Linked DNA regions of Acidisarcina polymorpha. The protein of the gene in region 1 interacts with the protein of each later gene in a pairwise test. Links are inferred from orthologs where the notes say so. Each region holds a gene or a part of one and is shown on either strand. Other genes may lie near its edges.

Region 1 (9,766 bases):
ATGAGCACGACATAGCCATTGGCGGCAAAAAGCTCAGCGTTCCAACGATAGCTCCAGGAGTCGCCCAATGCGCCCTGCGGCCCTCCGTGGATGATCAGTTTGACGGGGTATTTCTTGCCGGGGTCGAAGCCTGGGGGTCTGATGACGAAGCCCTGCACTTTGACCTTGCCGATGGAGGGGAACCAGAAAGAATCCATGCTGGGCAAGTCGATTTGTGTGAGCAGCCCTGTGTTGAGGTGGGTGATCTGTTTTTCCTCCGCCGGAATCACGGGGATGCCATGGACGGATGAACCGTTCGAAGCAGAAGAGGTGGCGGCTGCGTTCAGAACGAGGATCTCGCCGGGCATTCGGACCGTCATTTTTGCGACCACCAGCGTTCTGCCATCCGTCGACATATGAGCATCGCCGAACTCGCCCGCCTTCGTTATATTGATGAGCCTAAATCGGTCGCCGCCGGTCGAGTCCAGTTGCAGCTGATAGAGAGGCTCTTCGCCTCGATCTCCGCTAGTAAACAAGATATTGTGCGATCCGGGATGCCAAAGAAATTCATCAACCCAATTGTCGAATGCGGGCATCGGGTCCGTGATCTGCTTCGATTGCCGGTCGAAAAGCATCAAGCGAAATCTGTCGCTTTCATATCCGGCCCGGGCCTGAGAACGAAAGGCGATGTACTTTCCATCTGGCGAATACGCAGGACTGAAGTTTCCTCCAGCACTCGTCGTGAACTTCACCGGCTTGGCGGCCGGATCGTCCAGGCGCAGCGTGAAGATGTCGACATGAGTCGAGGTCGCGGGCACCGCGTCTAGGTTCTCTTCAAAGGCGATCTCTTTGCTGTCGGGCGAGAAGGCGTAGGCGTCGGGTCCTCCGAGCGAGAATGGCGGAACGTCGTGAGTGTCTCCCGGATTAAGGTCGCGGGGAGTTCCCCCGTTAGACGGGACTAGGAAGAGATGGCTGCGCTTGTCGCCGGTAAAGGCATTCCAATGCCGATAGAGGAGCGCGGTGAAGATGCGGGCCTTCACCTTGGAGGCGGCGCGTTCGTCATCCCGCTGTTTGTCGCAGGCGTCCTGCTGGTCAGGAGTCGCGGGACAGTCAGGATAAACTGCTGAGGTGAAGAGAATGCTCTGGCCGTCAGGCGACCAGGTGGCGCCATCGGCCTCAGTCGAGATGCTGGTCAGCTTGTGGGCTTCGCCGAGCGTTCCGGTCTCGCCGTCGAACGGCGCCAGGTAAATCTGCTGTCCTCCATCGCGGGGGCTCAGGAAGAGAATCTGCTTGCCGTCTGGGGAGAAACGACCCCGGCTTTCGCCCGCCAAGGAGGCAGTAAGAGCGACTTCTTTGCCGCCGCCTGTCGGGACGATCCACAGGTGCGAGGTCTTGGTGTTTTTCTCGAGATCGACGTCGGTGGCCGAAAAGAGCACCCACTTGCCATCTTTAGATAGATCGATATCGCCGAGCCGGCGCATCTTCATCATGTCCTCAAAGGTCATGGGGCGGCGCGACTGGGCGGGAAGCTGAGCGGCCGCAAGCGCGAAGATGCAGAAGGCGGCGACTTTCTGAGTGGATTGCATTTGTTGCCTAGTGTACTGGGTTTAATGAGGTTGATGAACGCTCGTTCCGAAATCCGAACGAGGAAGAGACGCCCGGGTCTTATTGGAACGAGAGTCTTCTTGTACCCGGGCTAACCTGGAATACCCGTATTCCCAGCGTTTTGGGAAATGAGCCGAGCATCAGATTTTTCCTTCGGGGAGTGGTCAGAATGAATGCATTCATCCTTTCTGCGAAGCGGATCGTCTAAACAGTCGTGTATCTGGGAGTGGCGATAGACTAGCGGGTATGGGAACTTTCGCAATGGCAGGCAGACTACGGGGTTTTTTCTTGGGAGCAGCGCTGCTTGCAGCAACGAGCGTTGCGGCGCTGGCGCAGGTTTCGTATACGCCGATGCCGATGGACCAGGGTTTCGGCCCGCTTGATAAAGCCCAGCCGGCCATCCCGCCCGACCAGATCATCGCCAAGTTTACTGCCAAAGAGAGTGCTTTTCGCCAAGCCCTGAACAATTACGTCTACCGCCGCAGCGTCAAGGTGCAGACCGTCGACGACGATGGCAAAGTCGATGGCGAATACTACGAGCTGACCGATGTAGCTTTCGACTCGACCGGCAGGCGGACTGAGCACGTCCTCCAGGCTCCGGCGAGTACGCTTGAGCGAATCATGATGAGCCCGGCCGATTTTGCCGACATCCAGCAGCGGCTGCCGTTTGTGCTGACTCAGGAGGATGTTGGCCAGTATAACGTCACCTATGTCGGTAAGCAGAAGGTGGATGAGCTGGATACCTATGTCTTCGATGTGGCGCCGAAGGTGATGGAAAAGAAGCACCGCTATTTTCAGGGGAAGATCTGGGTCGACACCCAGGATTTGCAGATCGTCGTCACCAACGGCAAGAATGTGCCGGACGATACCCGCAAAGGCCACGAAGACCTCTCACCGCCCTTCGTCACTTACCGGGAAGAGATCGATGGGAAATACTGGTTTCCGGTGTATACCAAGGGGGACGGCATCCTGCACTTTTCCGGAGGAAGCGGCTACATCAGCCAGGATGTCCATATCCGCGAGTTCGTCAAGTACACCGACTACCGGCAGTTCAAGTCAACGGTCAAGGTCACCTATGATGGCCAGGACATCGGTAACGGCAGCGGAAACAAACCTGATGGCTCCAGCCAGCCTGCGCCGCAGCAGCAGACGCCTCCAGCAACTCCACCTGAAGCGACGCCCCCCAAGTAGGAAGGGCGCTAGTAGGAAGGGTCCTTGGAGCGGGGCGAAACGGAAACGTCCAAAACGGACATCCGTTTACCAGTCGCATTCGCGAACCCTGCGAGCTGGCATCGGGGGGTTAGAATATACGGAGCGGCCTCGCGGTATTCTCCCGGGCGTGGCTCTCCGAAATCTATCCTATGGCTACCATTACTACTCCCGAAGCGCCAACTTCTTCTCCTGTCAACAAGCCAAACTCTGTGCAGGCTTCACGCGCTCAGGTATTTGACGCATTCCGACGCTGGGGCTACTTGCAGGCGCAGCTCGATCCACTGGGCCAGTATCTGCCGCCGAAGACCATCCCGGATCTCGATCTGACGGGTCCCGATGCTGACGAAGCGCGCGGCTATTACTGCGGCACGGTAGCGGCGGAGTTCATGCACATTGCTGACGCCGGGCGCCGCGAGTGGATTCAGGAGCGCCTTGAAAACCGCGCAAATTCGCGCAAAGAACTGCAAATTCAGGACCAAAATCGCACGCTGGAGCTACTATTGCGCGCGGACCTTTTCGAGCAGGTGATCCAGTCGCGCTACCTGGGCACAAAGCGGTTTTCGCTTGAGGGTGTGACGGTCCTGGTGCCGTTCATTGACGAGCTGTTGCACCACGCGGCTGAGCATGGCGCGGTGAGCGGCGTGATCGGCATGAGCCATCGCGGCCGTCTCAACGTGATGGTGAACGTGATTGGCTGCGAGGCAGCCGACATATTTTCGAAATTTGAAGATGTCGATCCACGCAGCATTTTAGGCGGCGGCGACGTGAAGTACCACGTAGGCGCCACCGGCGATTACGTCACCCGCGGCGGCAAGACCGTTGACCTGCACCTGGTTTCAAATCCCTCGCACCTGGAAGCCGTTGACCCCGTGGCCGCCGGCCGCGCCCGCGCCAAGCAGTTCCGCTTCGGGCAGGGCGGCGAGGACAAGCTGATTCCGATTGTGATCCACGGAGATGCGGCGTTCGCCGGGCAGGGGGTGTTGGCCGAGACGATGAACCTGGCGACGATCGATGGGTTTTCGATCGGGGGAACGATCCACATCGTAGTCAACAATTTGATTGGTTTCACCGCCGGGCCGGACGAGGTCAGCTCTTCGCGGTTCGCGACCGATGTGGCCAAGCGGCTGCCGATTCCCATCTTTCACGTCAACGCCGAGGATCCCGACGCGGTCCTGCGCATTGCCGCTCTGGCCGCTGAATACCGCTTCACCTTCCACAATGACGTGGTGATCGACCTGATTGGCTACCGGCGGCACGGGCATAGTGAAGTCGACGATCCGACCATTACTCAGCCGATCCGTTACGCCAAGATCAAAGACCATCCGCCGCTCTATCAGATTTACAGCAAAGCCATTGGCGCGGATATTTCGGCGCGGACTAAGGAGTTGCAAACCGAGCTGGTCGAGGCCCAGAAAGAAGCGACTATTCGTAAGAAGATGCCGGTATTGTCCCATCTTCCCGAATATTGGTCGCCCTTTCACGGAGGCTCATACAAGCCGGAATATGACGTCGAAACCGGCCTCACGACCGCAGAGATTGCCAAGATCAGCGAGGGGCTGACCGCTTATCCCGCGGACTTCCACATTCACCCCAAGATTAAGAAGCTGCTCGAGCAGCGACTCGAGATGGGCCACGGTGAACGGCCCTTCGACTACGGAATGGCCGAGGCCGTCGCCATTGGCTCGTTGTTGAAACAGGGCACCCCGGTTCGGTTAAGCGGGCAAGACAGCCAGCGGGGTACTTTCAACCAGCGGCACAGCGTATTGGTCGATATTGAGAATGAGCAGCACTTCATCCCGTTGAACCATCTGGCTCCCGATCAGAGACAGTTCGAAGTGTATAACTCGATCCTTTCCGAGGCCGGAGTGCTTGGCTTCGAGTACGGCTTCAGCCGCGATTATCCGGAAGCGCTCGTGATGTGGGAGGCGCAGTTTGGCGACTTTGCCAACGGCGCACAAATCATCATTGACCAATTTATCTCCTCCGGCGAAGACAAATGGGGGCTGCTCAGCGGTGTCGTAATGCTGCTGCCCCACGGCTATGAAGGTCAGGGGCCGGAGCATTCCAGTGCCCGCGTGGAGCGCTACCTGCAACTGGCGGCACATGACAATATGCAGATCTGCCAGCCGTCTACGGCCGCTCAGTATTTCCATCTTCTGCGGCGGCAGGTGATGCGTCCGTGGCGCAAGCCGCTCGTTGTCTTCACTCCGAAAAGCATGCTGCGCAACCCTTCGGCGGCCTCACCGATTGCTGATTTCTCGAGGCCGCACTTCCTCAACGTCGTCCCCGATACCGAGGCACAGAACGCCAAACGGCTGCTGCTCTGCACCGGAAAGATCGGCCATGAGCTGCGGATCGAGCGGCAGAAGCGCGGTGTGGAAAAGACGGCCATCGTCCTGGTTGACCAACTCTATCCCTGGCCTGAGGCCGACCTCGAGGCTGAGTTCGAGCGCCATCCCGAAGCTCACGAGATCGTCTGGGTTCAGGAGGAGCCAGCGAACATGGGCGCCTTGTCGTTCGTCATGCCGAGACTGCGTCTGATCGCCGGATCGCGGCAGGTGTTGAGTGTGAAGCGCTCGGCGGCGGCTAGCCCGGCTACCGGCTCTGCCAAGGCACACAGGGATCTTGAACAAAGACGCTGATCGATATGGCGCTAGGGCATTAGTGGATTAGCAGGACGGCGTTAGTGGTCTGCAGGGAAGAGCAAGACCAATCGTCATCAACGGTGCGGAAAACAGCGGTTGTCGCCCTTCGCGGGGCGGACTGCGCGATAAGAAAATCCGCGTAGAATCCCACCGTCTTGCAGGACCTGCAGCACCCGCTTTCGGGATAGAGCGTCTTGTCGACTCCTATCTCGTCCACATTTCTCACCAGGTAAGTCTCGATGTGATTAAACTTCTTGCAAGAGTGGCAAAAGAAGCCGATGTACTTCGTAATCATTTATCCCCAATATCTCCACTCTCATAGTGCTAGTTCGTCGCCGCGATCTCGTCTGTGTTTGCGTCCTCAAAACGCAACCCCAGCCATCTTATAAATCTCCGCCATGTACTGAATATCCCGCAACCCCTCTTGCCCATCCATCTTCGGTTCCTTGTTGTTGCGGACGCAGTCGGCAAAGTAATCTGCCTGCCGGGTGAACTGGCTCGGATCACGGGCGGTGCTCGGCTCGTCAATCCTGTTGTCGCGGCCGATCTGGGCGGTCAGGTGCTGCCCCTGGTAGCCGAAGGCCGAATCCATATCGATCGAGCCCTTCGCGCCGTGGACGCGGAAGTAGCCGTTCATCTGGCCGCCGTAAGTCGTATTGCAACTCGCCACGATGCCCGAGGGAAACTTCATCGTCCAGCCAACGTTTTCTTCGACCGAACTGAAGCGGCCGTCCTTGTCGATCACCGAGGAGTAAGCCGAGATCACCTGCGGCTCTTCGCCGGTCAGATAGCGGCAGGCGTTGAGCGAGTAGACGCCCACATCCATCAACGGCCCTCCGCCGGCCAGCTTCTTGTCGAGCCGCCAATCGGGGCCGATGTTGAAGCCGTTCGCACTCTCGATCGCCTGCACGCTGCCGAGCATTCCGTCGCGGATCATCTGGATCGCGCGCAGGTTGGTCGGCTCCAACTGGCAGCGGTAGGCGATCATCAGCTTGACGTTGTTGTCGCGGCAGGCGGCAATCATCGCCTTGCAGTCGTCGACCGAGGTCGCCATCGGCTTCTCGCAGAGCACATGCTTGCCTGCTTTGGCGGCGCGGATCGTGTATTCGGCATGCATGCTGTTGGGCAGTGCAATATAGACGGCATCAATCGCCTTGTTGTCGCGAATGCTATCGAAGTTCTCATAGCTGTAAATAGCGCTAGTTGGAACGCCGTATTCTGCGGCGTTCTTCTCTGCCTTGTCGCGGTGGCCACTGACCAAGCCCGTGAGTTTCGATTGCTTGGCATCCTTGAGGCCGGGCATGAAGTGGCCCATCGAAATGCGTCCCAAACCCACCATGGCATAGCCAAGCGGTTGGGTGCTGGACTGTGCGTTCAGGTTCGGGAGAAGCTGGGAGACGAGCGCGGCGGTCGTGAGTTGAGTAAATTCTCTACGGTTCAGGGCCATGTAACCTTCTTTTCTGTCAAAGTTGATGAAACCGCACATCGTGAACCGATCCGGCTTTGCTTCTCATACCGGTACCGCCTAATTGGGCGCCAGGCTGACGCAGGGCGCCCGCCCTGGTTGCAATTGCAATTTAGAATTCCAGTTCAACTTCATCGACGTAGCACCATCCCCATTGCTCGCCTTTCTCGGCAGAGCGCATGAGCGGATGGTGGGTTTGATGGAAGTGCTTGGTCGCGTGTTTGCCTTGTGAGGAGTCACAGCAGCCAACGTGTCCACAGACGAGGCACATGCGGAGATGGACCCATTTGGTTCCTGCCTTAAGGCATTCTTCGCAGCCGCGGGTGTGGGGTTTGACATCCTGGATCTGATCGAGGTGAGAGCATTCAGTGGCCATATCACTTAGGATGCTACAACACTGCATCTTCGCCTCGGGTATTGTGGGGGAACGTTGTCCGAGTCGAGTTGTCGAGTCAAGGCAGCCGGATCCAACAGGTCGCTACGGTACCGAACTTAGACCCGTGCTTGAATCTGCCCTGCTTGTCCACTCGGTCATCAGGCTTGCGTCCGGACTAACCTCGATCTTGTCGTGAAGGCTCTTAACACCTACAGTACTGGCAGAGACGGCGTGGGCGGCCATCGCAAGACCTGGGTCAGCGATGTAGCCGCTGAGAGTGACGACCCCACTGTGGACATGGACGCAGATTCCAGTGGGCGCCTTTGACGGGCGACCGAGTCGTTCGTATGCCGTACGAATGATGGCTTCGTCCAACTCTGCCTTAAGCTTCCGGTCTGGAATGCTGGGAGCAGCAACCTCAATCTCATCGCGAACACCGCGAACGCCCTGAATTTTGCTCACGACCATCATTGCATCGATCCTGGCTCTGTAGAGAGGAACCGAGCCGCCTAGAGTCACAACGCCCTGAAGGACGGAGGCGTCAACGTTCTTGAAGCCGTCAGCGCTCAGCGATCTTTGAACTGCTTCTTGCGTGGCACTATCGTTTGTCCGAAGGCTCCGGGTACAGCAAGCGCGGTGGCGAGAACGAAAAGGGAGATCCTTCTCATCGTGATCCCTCCGAGAAACCCATACTAATGCAGGGCTCCAACGATACACAAAGCTCTGCCCGCCGTTCTTACGGTTTCGTTTCGGAACCTCTGTAACGAAGTAGCCAACAGGTTCACTACTGAGTGAAGGCGTTCTTGTGAAGGCGCCTCAATGAAGGAGACAATCCAATGAACCGGATGACCGCACTTGCACTCGTCACTCTTGCAACTCTTTCCTCGATCGGCGCTGCCTCGGCGCAGGACCGGGGACTTCGAGCAACCGTGCCTTTTGAGTTCACCGTTGGCACTCGACTGCTTCCCGCAGATACTTACCGCGTCACCGTCATATCTGCCGGATTGATCAGGCTTCAAAACCGCGACGGACACTTCGCGGCGGCCACCACCACTTTTATGGACGCGAAACAATCGCCCAATGGAAGTAAGCTGGTTTTTACCAAGCACGGCAACCAGTATTTTCTCCGTGAAATTCTTTGCCCAACAAATCCGGGAATGAACGTAGCGATTCCGCCCTCGAAGTTAGAGAAGCGGGTGGAGCGCCAAGAGGCGATGCTCCATGGAGGCGAACCCGTCCTCATCGCGGCGCGATAATCGCTATCACGGACGAAGCGGCCTGGAACCTAACCGCCGGGCCGCTTTGCATCTTGCATGGGGAGCGAATGATCCAAGGCCAGATTCGGGTTGTGCGTTGCGTTGCCAGGTGGTTACTTGGCAATCGCAATCCAATAAGGACCCTCGAGTTCACCGGGGTTAGATCCAAGGCGACCAATCCTTCCCAAAAAGGTACCTGCTGGACTGATCTCTTCCACTCGGGAGTTCTGCTGGTCGGTCACGTATAGAATGCCTTCACTACTAAATGCAAGGGCAATCGGGTCGTAGAACTGTCCCGGGCCCCACCCGGCGATACCCGTGCCAATCTGACTTTGATAGATGCCGTCTTGACTAAAGACCTGAACGCGATTGTTGCCGGGATCTACGACATAGAGAAATCCATCGGCATTAAAGGCGATGCCCCAAGGACCTAACAGCTCATTGAATCGCCCTGGACTTGAGCCTACGGTTCCGAAGGACAGAAGATACTTCCCCGTGCTGTCTAACTTGACGAGAAACCTATGAGAAGGTCCAGCATCGCGATTGCTGTTCGTCACATAGATGTCCCCGGCTGCATCAAATGCGATGAAGTACGGGACGACATCGAACTTTGTTGCTGCCGGACAGTTCGGTACCGCTGCTGCGGCGGTTGGCCCGAGGCAGATAATCTTGAGGAAATTGCCGGAGCTGTCTAACTTTTGTATGTATCCGTAAGTTGGGCTGGTTACCCACAGATTCCCGTCACCGTCCACGGCCACCACTCCGGAGTTGTCGAAGGCACCTGGGCCCTCGCCTGTGCAAATACCGAATTGAGCGACTAAAAAGCCGCGAGGATCGAATTTATCCAATAGGCAGTGGGGATCGTTGTCGCTCCCGTAGAAGCCTCCGCCGTCTTTTACGTAAACACTCGTCGCATCCACCGCGATCCCTCCCGGCTGACGGTAGAGATACGTGAACTGGCTTTGGTAAACCCCCTCGCTATTGAACGTCACAACGCGCTCGTCGCCTTCGCTGTAGACGAAAATGTTTCCCTTAGGAATAGGCTGGGGCGCAGTAGACGGACCTCCACTTCCAGTCAGTTTGATTTTCGAAGCGGCTGCATTCTTCGGCCTGAAAGTCAGCGTGCCGTCGTGCAATCCCTCCGCCGTCGGCGTGAATTCGATCAAAAGGTCGCAGGTGCCGTTAAGGAACACCCGGCCTTGGCAGAACGCGTCGTTGTAACTGTTCT
Region 2 (9,588 bases), 1.9 Mb from region 1 along the record:
AGCTCGATTCGCGCGAGACCAGCGCTTCGAGTTTGTGCTCCGTCTTCAGATGGTCGCGGTTGAGGACGAACGTAAAGATACAGACCGCCAGCACCACCACCATGAAGATCCAAAACCACGTCCCGATGTTCGATTCGGCAAAAGCGTGAACGCTGCTGACCAGTCCCGACCGCGTCAGCAGCGTTCCCAGCACCGTCAGTAGAAACGTCGAGAAGATCAGCCAGACATTCCACGACTTCATCATGCCGCGCTTCTCCTGCATCATCACCGAATGCAGAAAAGCGGTGCCAGTGAGCCACGGCATCAGCGAGGCGTTCTCGACCGGGTCCCAGCCCCAGTAGCCGCCCCAGCCTAAGACTGCATAAGCCCAGTGCATACCGAGCACGATGCCGCAGGTCAGGAAAAGCCAGGTCACCATCGTCCATCGCCGCGTAATGTGGATCCACTTCTCGCCCGGGTAGCGCATCATCAACGCGCCGAGGGCAAAAGCAAACGGCACGCTGAAGCCCACATAGCCGAGATAGAGCATCGGCGGATGAATCACCATCTCGGGATACTGAAGCAGCGGATTGAGACCGAAGCCATCAGGAGGAATGGTTCCCGAGACCAGCGAAAACGGCGTCGCGGCAAAATTCAGTAGCAAAAGGAAGAAAAGCTGAATGCCCGCGAGGATGGTCGAAGCGAAAGCGGTCAGTCGCACGTCCACCTTATGCCGCAGCCGTAGCACCAATCCGTAGGTGGCCAGCAGCCATGCCCAGAGTAGAAGCGAACCCTCTTGTCCCGACCAAAGCGCGGCAAATTTGTAGGGGCCCGGAAGCGCGCGATTGGTGTGGTGAAGGATGTAGGCGACCGAAAAATCATTGGTGAACGCCGCCCACAGCAACGCGAACGCCGCTACCGAGACCGCGAGGAAACTCGCGATGCCAGCCCGCCGGGCAGTCTCCGCGAGACGCTCCGGTGAGATCCTTCCGCCGCGCCCGGTGGAGAGCTGGCGGAGAGCAATAGCTCCAGCCACAAGCGTATAGCCGCTCAAGACGAGGGCAAGCAAAAGGGCGAAGCTACCTAATTCCGGCATAGGATTCTCTCACTATCTTCGCAGAGCGATGCCTGTTGCCGCAATGTAGCAAGTTATATTGTCAATTTATGGACTTGCAACCGGAGCTATGACAGCGAGGCGATTTCAGCGCACGCCCCACTCCCACAATCCAAAATTGACCTTCCTCGAAAGTGGGAACCCCACCTGACGGGCGAGGGTGGCCATCTGTCCGCGGTGATGAGAGTCGTGCGCGATCAGATATCCGACGAAAGCCGCGGTATCGGGCTTGAAGTTCTTGACCCGGTTTCCCGATTTGAGAGAGGTCGCAATCAGTTTACTTAAAGCCGCGGACGTCGCCCTCAATCCGGCGATCGCTTCATCAGGCATGACGGTGATCTTGTTAAGCGGAATGGGTAACTCAGTGCTGCCGGATGCCTTCAGCCACATCCCGTGAACGGTGTGAATGTGGGCCGCCAACGCGGCAATGTTACGGCCCTTACCACCTGGCGGCTCGGCCCTCCAGGCGGCGGGGTCGAGATTTTCAATAAGGTAGATGGTGATTCGGGAATGAATGTCAAAGGCCCGAACGAGCCCGTCATCCTCAGGTCCAAAAGTAGAAGGAGAGACGTCCAAAGAAGTTCCCTCCTCGGCAATCTACCACACCTTAGGCGGTGCGACGCTCCGAGTTGCCGACCAGATACTGCGCCAGCGCGATCAACTGATCTGGAGGAAAAGGTTTGACGCGGAAGACAACCTCGAGCGAGTCGTATGATTCCTCGGCATCCGCATAACCGCTTAGTACTACGACCGGGAATTTGTATCCACTCTCGCGCAGCGATCGAACGAATTCCGGACCATTCATCACCGGCATCAGATGGTCGGTAATAACTAAGCTTACGGAATATCCATCCGGCGACTGAACGAACGAGAGGGCGTCGCGGCCATTTGTCGCTACGTCCACTGACAAGCCGGCGCGCTCGAGAATTGCCTGCCGCGTCGATGCCTGAATGGCGTCATCATCAACGAGCAGGATGTTCACAGGAGTTCGTTCAGTCTTGCAGATGGGAACTGTCAAAGTGATGTCCTATTGTATTCAGGGGTATAGATGTAGTTTGTTTACGAGAGGTTGCCCGAGCTGTGGAGCTTAGGGGTCTTCTCGGCCGCTCCGAGTCATCCTACACCTCATCCAGGTATCGGCAAGTAAGTACTGCAAGTAACAAGAATACTGCTTTTAGAGATGGTTTTCACTCTGAGACCATTCACTCTGAGACCATATGGACACTCGAAATACGCGCTTTCCTCTTAGGGCTTGACGCCCGAAAAGGAAACTCTGAGTCTAAGTAACAGCTCTGAGCCACGAGTTAAGGACCTTCAAGCATGTTTGAACTTCCGATTCGAACTCCAGTGCAGCGACGGATCATCTTGTCAGTGGTCGTTCATGGCCTCTTACTCGCTCTTCTTCTAAGGCCGACTGGAGCCGTGCGTTATCGAGCTTCGCTGCCCGGCACCTCTCACGGTACTCGGATCGAACTATCCTACCTGCCCGGCGGAACCGCTTCATCGCCACCCGCACCCAAACGGAAGTCAGCTCCGGTTCGCCCCGCGAAACCTAAATTGACGCTGCCTGCAACAGCACCGGCGCCCGTGCTGACGAACGAAGCCACCTCTGCTAGTACCGGCAAGTCCGGCACCGAAGCCAACGACGCTCTCGGGAACGAAGACATCCAGATCGCTCTTACCACTTACTCTCCAAGTCCGAAACCGGATCTCTCGCGCCTTCCCCGCGGCGCCCAAGGCGATGTGGTCATCGATATCACCATCGATCCAACCGGGAAAGTTGCCGATCTGCAGATTCTTCAATCACTTGGATATGGTGTGGAAGGCATGGTAGCGGACACCGTACGAGGTTGGAAGTTTCGGCCAGCCACCAAGGATGGCATTCCGGTAGCCTCGATCCAGGAACTTCATTTTCACTATGGACCGGCCTAGCCCGGTGGATTCACGGAAGATCCTTCGAGCGCATGACCCTGCGCTCGCGCACCACAGTTGCCCATAGTGACTTAGAACCGCTGCCGCTAAATCAGGGTTTCTCTCACGCGAAAAGCTGGAGCGGAGCGCAGTCGCGACTCGACTTCGGATCGGCTCCGCACGTAGATCGAATTCTGGGGACGCGGATCGCAATCCTCGACCAGCATCAGCTTTCGCTCCAACGGTGAATAGGAAGCAGCCACAAATCCATACGAGACCAGGGTCTTGTGTGCCTGGTCGGACGCGAAGCCGAAAGCCACACAGTCCTCGTTGTTCTCGATGATCAGCGCGAGTAGCGCAGGACGACCAAGCACACTGCCAGCGCCGGCGAGGACATCGCTCTCAAAGCCTTCAACGTCGATTTTGATCAGCGCGGGAGTGGATGCCGCGAGGGTCTCGTTTAATGTCGTTACCGGCGATTGGAAGATGGACTCAGAGGCCCCGCCATTCGGGGCGATGCGGGTTTGGGTACCATTTGCGGCAAAGCGCAGAACTCCAGACTTGGCCCCCACTCCCGCCTGGTGGATCTCAACCCGATCTCCGATCCCATTCGCCTCGATATTGGCAGCCAACCCTGGCAGAGTTTCGGGGTTGGGTTCAAAGGCAATCGATCGGGCGCCGATTGCGGCCGACGCTAACACGGTGTAGCTGCCGACGTTCGCGCCCACATCCACAAAAAGATCTTCAGGGCGGAGCAGATGCAGCAGAAAGCTCATCTCGCTGAAATCCGCCAGTCCGCAATAGATGTTCAGTGTGGCGCCATGCATGCCACGCCGCACCATCAACACCGAGTCATTCACGAAAGGAATGACTCGGAGACCTGCAACCAGGCGGCTTCGGACCTGCCAGGAAAGAAAATCGCTTATTGCTCCCAGACTGCGGCCCCGGTTCATCGGGTGATCCAGAATATGCCGCAGCAGACCGGGCAGGCTCACAGGACAGCTGACTGCTCTTCCAATTGCACCATCAACTCTTCCCACTCACTGCTCAGAGCGGCGTGTTGGGCTCGCAGCGCTTCAAGTTCGCGGCTCAACCGGTGCGTCTCTTCCGAAGTGGTGAAGCTGCCCAGCGCTGTTTCGGTCGTGGAAATGGAGCTTTCCAGGCGCGGGATCTCCTCTTCCAGAAACCAGAAGCGGTCTTGCATCTGTTTCAGCTTGATCGGATTCACGCGTTTGACGTCTTTCGCTTCTTTCACCGGCTCCGGCACTGGCGGGGGTGCGATCACGGCGGCGGGCGGCTTGAATCCATTCGACGATGGCAAAGCTCCGCTCATCGCCTGCCCATTTTCCTTACGGTAGAGGTAGTCCTCATAGTTGCCGGGGTAGACATGCACGTGGCCGCCCTCGACTTCAAAGACCCGGGTCGCGACCCGATCGATGAAATAGCGGTCGTGGGAGACGAAAATAACCGTTCCAGTAAACGAGCTAACCGCCTCTAAAAGGACATCTTTTGCACGCAAATCGAGGTGATTTGTAGGCTCATCGAGCAGCAGAAAGTTGGCCGGACTGACTAAAATCCGCGCCAAAGCATAACGGTTGCGCTCGCCGCCGGAAAGCACTCCCAGCTTCTTGAAAGCATCGTCGCCTGAGAACAGAAAACACCCCAGCAGGCTGCGCAACTCGGTCTGCGCGATCTTCGGCGCGGTGCCGCTGATGTCGTCGAGCATGCGCGCTTCCGGGTTGAGCACCTTGTATTGGTCCTGTGCAAAATATTCTGCGAGCACGTTGTGTCCGAGCTTGATTGAGCCGCTGGTCGGGCCTTCCTGCGCCGAGAGCATGCGAATCAACGTGGACTTACCCGCGCCATTCGCCCCGACCAAAGCGATCCGATCGCCGCGGTCGATGGTGAAGCTCACGTCCTTGAGCACCTGCTTGGGACCGTAATCCTTCGAAAGATGGTTTACCTCTACGACGGTGCGGCCTGAAGGCGGCGGCTGAGGAAAGGTGAAGTGGATCACCGGCTCATCTTCAGGGATCTCGATGCGCTCGATCTTCTCCAGTTCCTTGATCCGGCTCTGCACCTGCTTGGCCTTGGTCGCCTGATAGCGGAACCGGCTGATGAAGGCCTCCAGGTGTTCGATTTGATCGCGCTGGTTCTTATAAGCATTCTCCAGCTGCGCCCGCCGCTCGGCCTTCTGCGTCAGGTATTTCTCGTAGTTCCCGTGATAAACGTGGATGTTCTTGTTCCAGATCTCGATAATTTTGTTGACGGTAACATCGAGAAAATAGCGATCGTGCGAGATCAGGATGAAGCCTTTCGGATAAGTCCGAAGATAGTCCTCTAACCAGTTACGAGTCTCGAGGTCGAGATGGTTGGTCGGCTCGTCGAGCAGCAGTAGATCGGGCTTTTGCAGAAGAAGTTTTGCTAGAGCGATGCGCATCTGCCAGCCGCCGGAGAACTCCTCCGTGCGCCGCTGCCAGTCTTCTTTGCTGAAGCCAAGACCGCTGAGCACGGTGCCGACTTTGACGTCGAGAGCATAGCCATCGTTGGCGCTGAAGCGGGAATCGATCTCCGAGAAGCGGTCGGCCGCGGTCTGGTATTCGGCACTCTCGGGATCGAGCTCGGCGAGCGCGGCATAGAGACCCTCAAGCTCGGTCTCCATCGCCCGGAGTTCATCGAAGACCGAGAGGCATTCCTCAAAAACGGTGCGGCCGGAGAGTGAAAGGCCGTCCTGCGGCAGGTAGCCGATCGACATCCCCTTGGTGACATGCATGACCCCGTAATCGAGGCCGCCCTCGTGAGAATCGTTTCCGGCAAGGATCTTCATCAACGTCGATTTGCCGGTGCCGTTCGCGCCGACCAGAGCGGTCCGCTCATCCGGCGTGATCAGCCAGTTGACGTTCTCAAAAAGCAATTTGGTGCCAAAGCGCTTGCCGGCGCCAGAAAGTTGCAGCATCCCTCTATTTTAGCGGAGAGCGTCGTCGAGCATTCCAGGACTTTGCAGACTGCATGCTTAAGCCACACTGAATTTCGCTAGGCTTTCTTTGTCAATTTCCATTCAAGAGATATTAACCTCGCAGCGATGTATCGACCAGAAGCGCTCAGTAACTCTTATGTCCGGAGGTAAATATGAAGAAGTCTCTGGCAGTCCTTTCCCTAGTAGCCGCCTGCTCGACCAGCGGCGCTTTTGCACAAGCTCCTGGTACAGGACCTGTGAAACGCGTTCTCTTGGTCAGCGTTGACGGCATGCACGCAGTCGATTACTACAATTGCATTCGCGGCATCAGCACGGTGAATGATGGCAAGTCCTATTGCCCGGCGCTGGCCGGCCTCAACAGCACGGCAATCAATTACGCAGCCGCCTCAACTTCCAAGCCATCGGATTCGTTTCCAGGCTTGATCAGCATCGTCACCGGCGGGACCTCGCGCTATGCCGGTGTCTACTATGACGTCGCGTACGATCGTTCGCTCGACGCTCCTGCCAAGACGACCGGAAATGGTCTAGCCGCGGGTCCATGCACTCCTGGTGGAACTCCGACCGGCACCACCACCGAATATGAAGAAGGCATCGACATCGATCAGACAAAACTCAACGGTGGAGCGCCGGGGGCGTCACTGACCGACGGCGGAATCGCCTCGATCGATCCCGCCAAACTGGTCCGCGACCCAGCCAACGGTTGCGCCCCGGTCTTTCCCTGGAAGTTTGTTCGCACCAACACCATTTTTAGTGTTATTCACCAGGCTGGCGGGTACGCCGCGTGGTCCGATAAGCACCCTGCTTACTCCGCAGTGTCTGCCGGTAATGGTCCGGGAACCCTCGACGACTTTTACGCTCCGGAAATTAATTCGAACGTTGTGCCGCTTCCTGGCGTTGTGACCCCGACGGGGCTTTCCTGTGTAACTGTTCCCGATCCCGGCTCTGATACAACTGCCTGGACCAACAGCTTCCAGAACATTCAGTGCTACGACACCTTGAAGGTCAAAGCGATCCTCAATGAAATCGATGGCAAGTCTCACCTTGGCACCGCCACGACCCAGGTACCCACCATCTTCGGCATGAACTTCCAGGCGGTCAGCGTTGGCCAGAAGCTCGTTGAGAAGAGCAACGGTGTTACCGGCGGGTATCTGGATGCGATCGGAACTCCCAGTCCAGCGCTGCTGAGCGAAATCAAGTTCGTGGACGCTTCGATCGGAGAATGGATCAACGAATTGAAGGCCAAGGGGCTCTATGACTCGACCTTGATCGTCATTACCGCCAAACACGGTCAGTCGCCCATCGATCCCAGCCGTTATATCCCCCAGCTGAATGTGGGTACTTCACCGGCGACCTTACTTTCGAACGCGGGCTTTATTCCCAACTCCGAGTCGACCAACAACCCCACCGGCATCGGCCCAACGGAAGATGACGTTTCGCTGCTCTGGTTGAAGGATTCCGCCGACACCGACGCGGCCGTCAAGATTCTCGAAGACAACGCTGGCCCCACCGGCGTCGCTCTGGGTCAGATCTACTATGGACCGAGCTTGGCCTTGAACTTCAACCGGCCGACCGTCGATCCCCGGACTCCGGACATTATCGTGACGCCGAATGTGGGCGTGACGTATTCCGGCAGCACTAAGAAACTGTCTGAGCATGGCGGATTCAACCACGACGATACCAACGTCATTCTGCTGGTCTCGAACCCCGCCTTCAAGGGCAACACCATCTTCTCCGAAGTCACCACCTCGCAGGTTGCGCCCACGATCCTAAGTGCGCTTGGACTTGATCCAAACGCTTTGGCCGCGGTTCGAGTCGAGCATACCCAGGCCCTGCCTGGACTTCCTCCACTCTTCTAACTAACTGTCGCGACTCTGTACTGCTCTATGTTGTTTGCCGGGAACACTCCGCCAGGAGACGTTCCCGGTGAGCGACAAAAGAAATAGCAACGCGTCGATGCTCAGTCCCCCCGCATTCCAAAATAGGGTCTTGCTAAAAGCCGGGCGGATTCTCGCGGGCGACCTTGAAGGCTTTTTCCAGCGCCATTCCTGCCTGGGCGATGGTTCCCTCATCAAAGAGCCGGCCGATGAGAGTGACGCCGTATGGCACGCGGCGAGGCGGGGAAAACTTTGGTAGAGGATGGTTCGGATCAGGCGCCCAGTCGCTGCGCGCCTCCGAGATTTCGACGAAGCCGGCGCGGAAGGTCAGCGAGGGGTGACCGGTGAAGTTGCTGATGACCAGCATTTCATCCCGCAGCGACGGCACCAGGAGCAAATCCACACTAGAAAAGATCCGTTCCATTTCAATGGCGACCTTTCTGCGGAGGCGGTCGGACTGGACAAAATCGACGGCCGACAAAAATCTGGATTGCCGAAAGATGTTCGGCCACGCATCAGGAACCTGAGACTTCAGCTGATCGACCTGATGGCTCAAGGTGAGCTCTTCGAAAGCGGCGGCGGCTTCGGCGAATAGAATCAGGTCCAACGAATCATAGGGCCAGTCGGGCAAGGAGACTTCAACCGGAACCATGCCCAAGCGCCGCACCGTTTCAAGCGCGGTGCGGTCCACTTCGGTTGCCGGAGCTTCCTTCATCCAGGCCGGAAAATAGCCGATACGAAGGCCCGCAACGTCGGCTCCAGCATGAAAAGCGAGTTGACTGGGAACGCTGCCGAGGTCCCCGGTGTCGGGCCCGGAGATGGCATTGAGGATGAGCATGGTGTCTTCAACGCAGCGAGTCATCGGCCCAAGTTTGTCGAGAGACCAGCAAAGCGTCATCGCGCCGGTGCGAGCTACGCGACCAAACGTCGGTCGCAAGCCGGTGACCCCGCAGCGCATCGAGGGGCTGACAATACTGCCCCCGGTTTCGCTGCCAATCGCGAATCCCACCAGTCCGGCAGCAGTGGCGGAGCCGGGTCCCGCGCTAGAGCCGGACGAGCCCTCTTCGAGCAGCCATGGATTCATCGTCTGGCCGCCGAACCAGATGTCGTTGAGCGCCAACGCCCCGAGGCTCAGCTTGGCAACCAGGACCGCTCCAGCCTCGTTGAGGCGTTGGACTACGGCCGCGTCGGTTCTGGGGACGCGGTCGCGGTATGGTTCCGCTCCGTAGGTAGTGGGAATGCCGGCAGTGTCGAGGAGATCTTTGGCGCCCCAGGGGATGCCGTGTAACGGCCCGCGGTAGTGACCGGCAGCGATTTCGGAGTCGGCCCGCCGTGCCTGCTCGAGAGCATGTTCGCGAGTCAGAGTGATGACGCAGCGCAGTCTGGGATTGAAGCGCTCGAGACGGGACAGGTAGATGTTCGTGAGCCGCTCCGAGGTGAGCTGGCGGGCTTCGATCCAACGCGAGAGATGGGTGACGGGAGCGAAGGCGATCTGCTCCTCGGCAGCGGGCAGCGGATCGCTGCTATTGGTGGAGCGAACGAATTCGTTCGCGGAGGGCAGCTTCTGGATTCCCGGCAATAAAGGATTCCATAAGGTTGCGGGAGCCAGGGTGGGTTCAAGCGCGAGTTTGCGCGGGCCCACTCGAAGTTCGTAGAGGGGCGCCATCTGCATGCGCCAATTGCTTGCAGCCAAGGCCCGATCGTTGCTGCTCATCTCGAACTGGACGAGCTTT

What was found.
Region 2: the proteins of ACPOL_RS18655 (region 1) and ACPOL_RS10770 interact in binary tests that used the Escherichia coli proteins (3 or more experiments, as listed by UniProt). The link is inferred for Acidisarcina polymorpha from one-to-one orthologs.

Annotation. Positions count from the first base shown.
Region 1 is NZ_CP030840.1:4,417,023-4,426,788, forward strand. The notes cover bases 2,622-5,691. They hold ACPOL_RS18655 (2-oxoglutarate dehydrogenase E1 component), read left to right. Parts: upstream 2,622-2,945; coding sequence 2,946-5,438; downstream 5,439-5,691. Other genes in these bases: ACPOL_RS18650 (LolA-like protein), read left to right, coding at 2,622-2,775; ACPOL_RS18660 (hypothetical protein), read right to left, coding at 5,458-5,691. Outside these bases: ACPOL_RS18645 (S9 family peptidase), read right to left, coding at 1-1,565; more of ACPOL_RS18650, read left to right, coding at 1,846-2,621; more of ACPOL_RS18660, read right to left, coding at 5,692-5,736; ACPOL_RS18665 (Gfo/Idh/MocA family protein), read right to left, coding at 5,803-6,927; ACPOL_RS18670 (UBP-type zinc finger domain-containing protein), read right to left, coding at 7,019-7,309; ACPOL_RS36370 (BON domain-containing protein), read right to left, coding at 7,385-7,999; ACPOL_RS18680 (hypothetical protein), read left to right, coding at 8,119-8,538; ACPOL_RS18685 (choice-of-anchor D domain-containing protein), read right to left, coding at 8,652-9,766. UniProt on the Escherichia coli protein: E1 component of the 2-oxoglutarate dehydrogenase (OGDH) complex which catalyzes the decarboxylation of 2-oxoglutarate, the first step in the conversion of 2-oxoglutarate to succinyl-CoA and CO(2).
Region 2 is NZ_CP030840.1:2,484,100-2,493,687, reverse strand. What follows is about bases 3,479-6,370. They hold ACPOL_RS10770 (ABC-F family ATP-binding cassette domain-containing protein), read right to left. Parts: upstream 5,961-6,370; coding sequence 3,996-5,960; downstream 3,479-3,995. Other genes in these bases: ACPOL_RS10765 (alkaline phosphatase family protein), read left to right, coding at 6,134-6,370; ACPOL_RS10775 (FkbM family methyltransferase), read right to left, coding at 3,479-3,999. In the rest of the region: ACPOL_RS10795 (heme lyase CcmF/NrfE family subunit), read right to left, coding at 1-1,075; ACPOL_RS10790 (DinB family protein), read right to left, coding at 1,181-1,669; ACPOL_RS10785 (response regulator), read right to left, coding at 1,701-2,111; ACPOL_RS10780 (energy transducer TonB), read left to right, coding at 2,414-3,025; more of ACPOL_RS10775, read right to left, coding at 3,112-3,478; more of ACPOL_RS10765, read left to right, coding at 6,371-7,837; ACPOL_RS10760 (amidase), read right to left, coding at 7,971-9,588. UniProt on the Escherichia coli protein: Genetic data indicate it may be involved in ribosome assembly or function.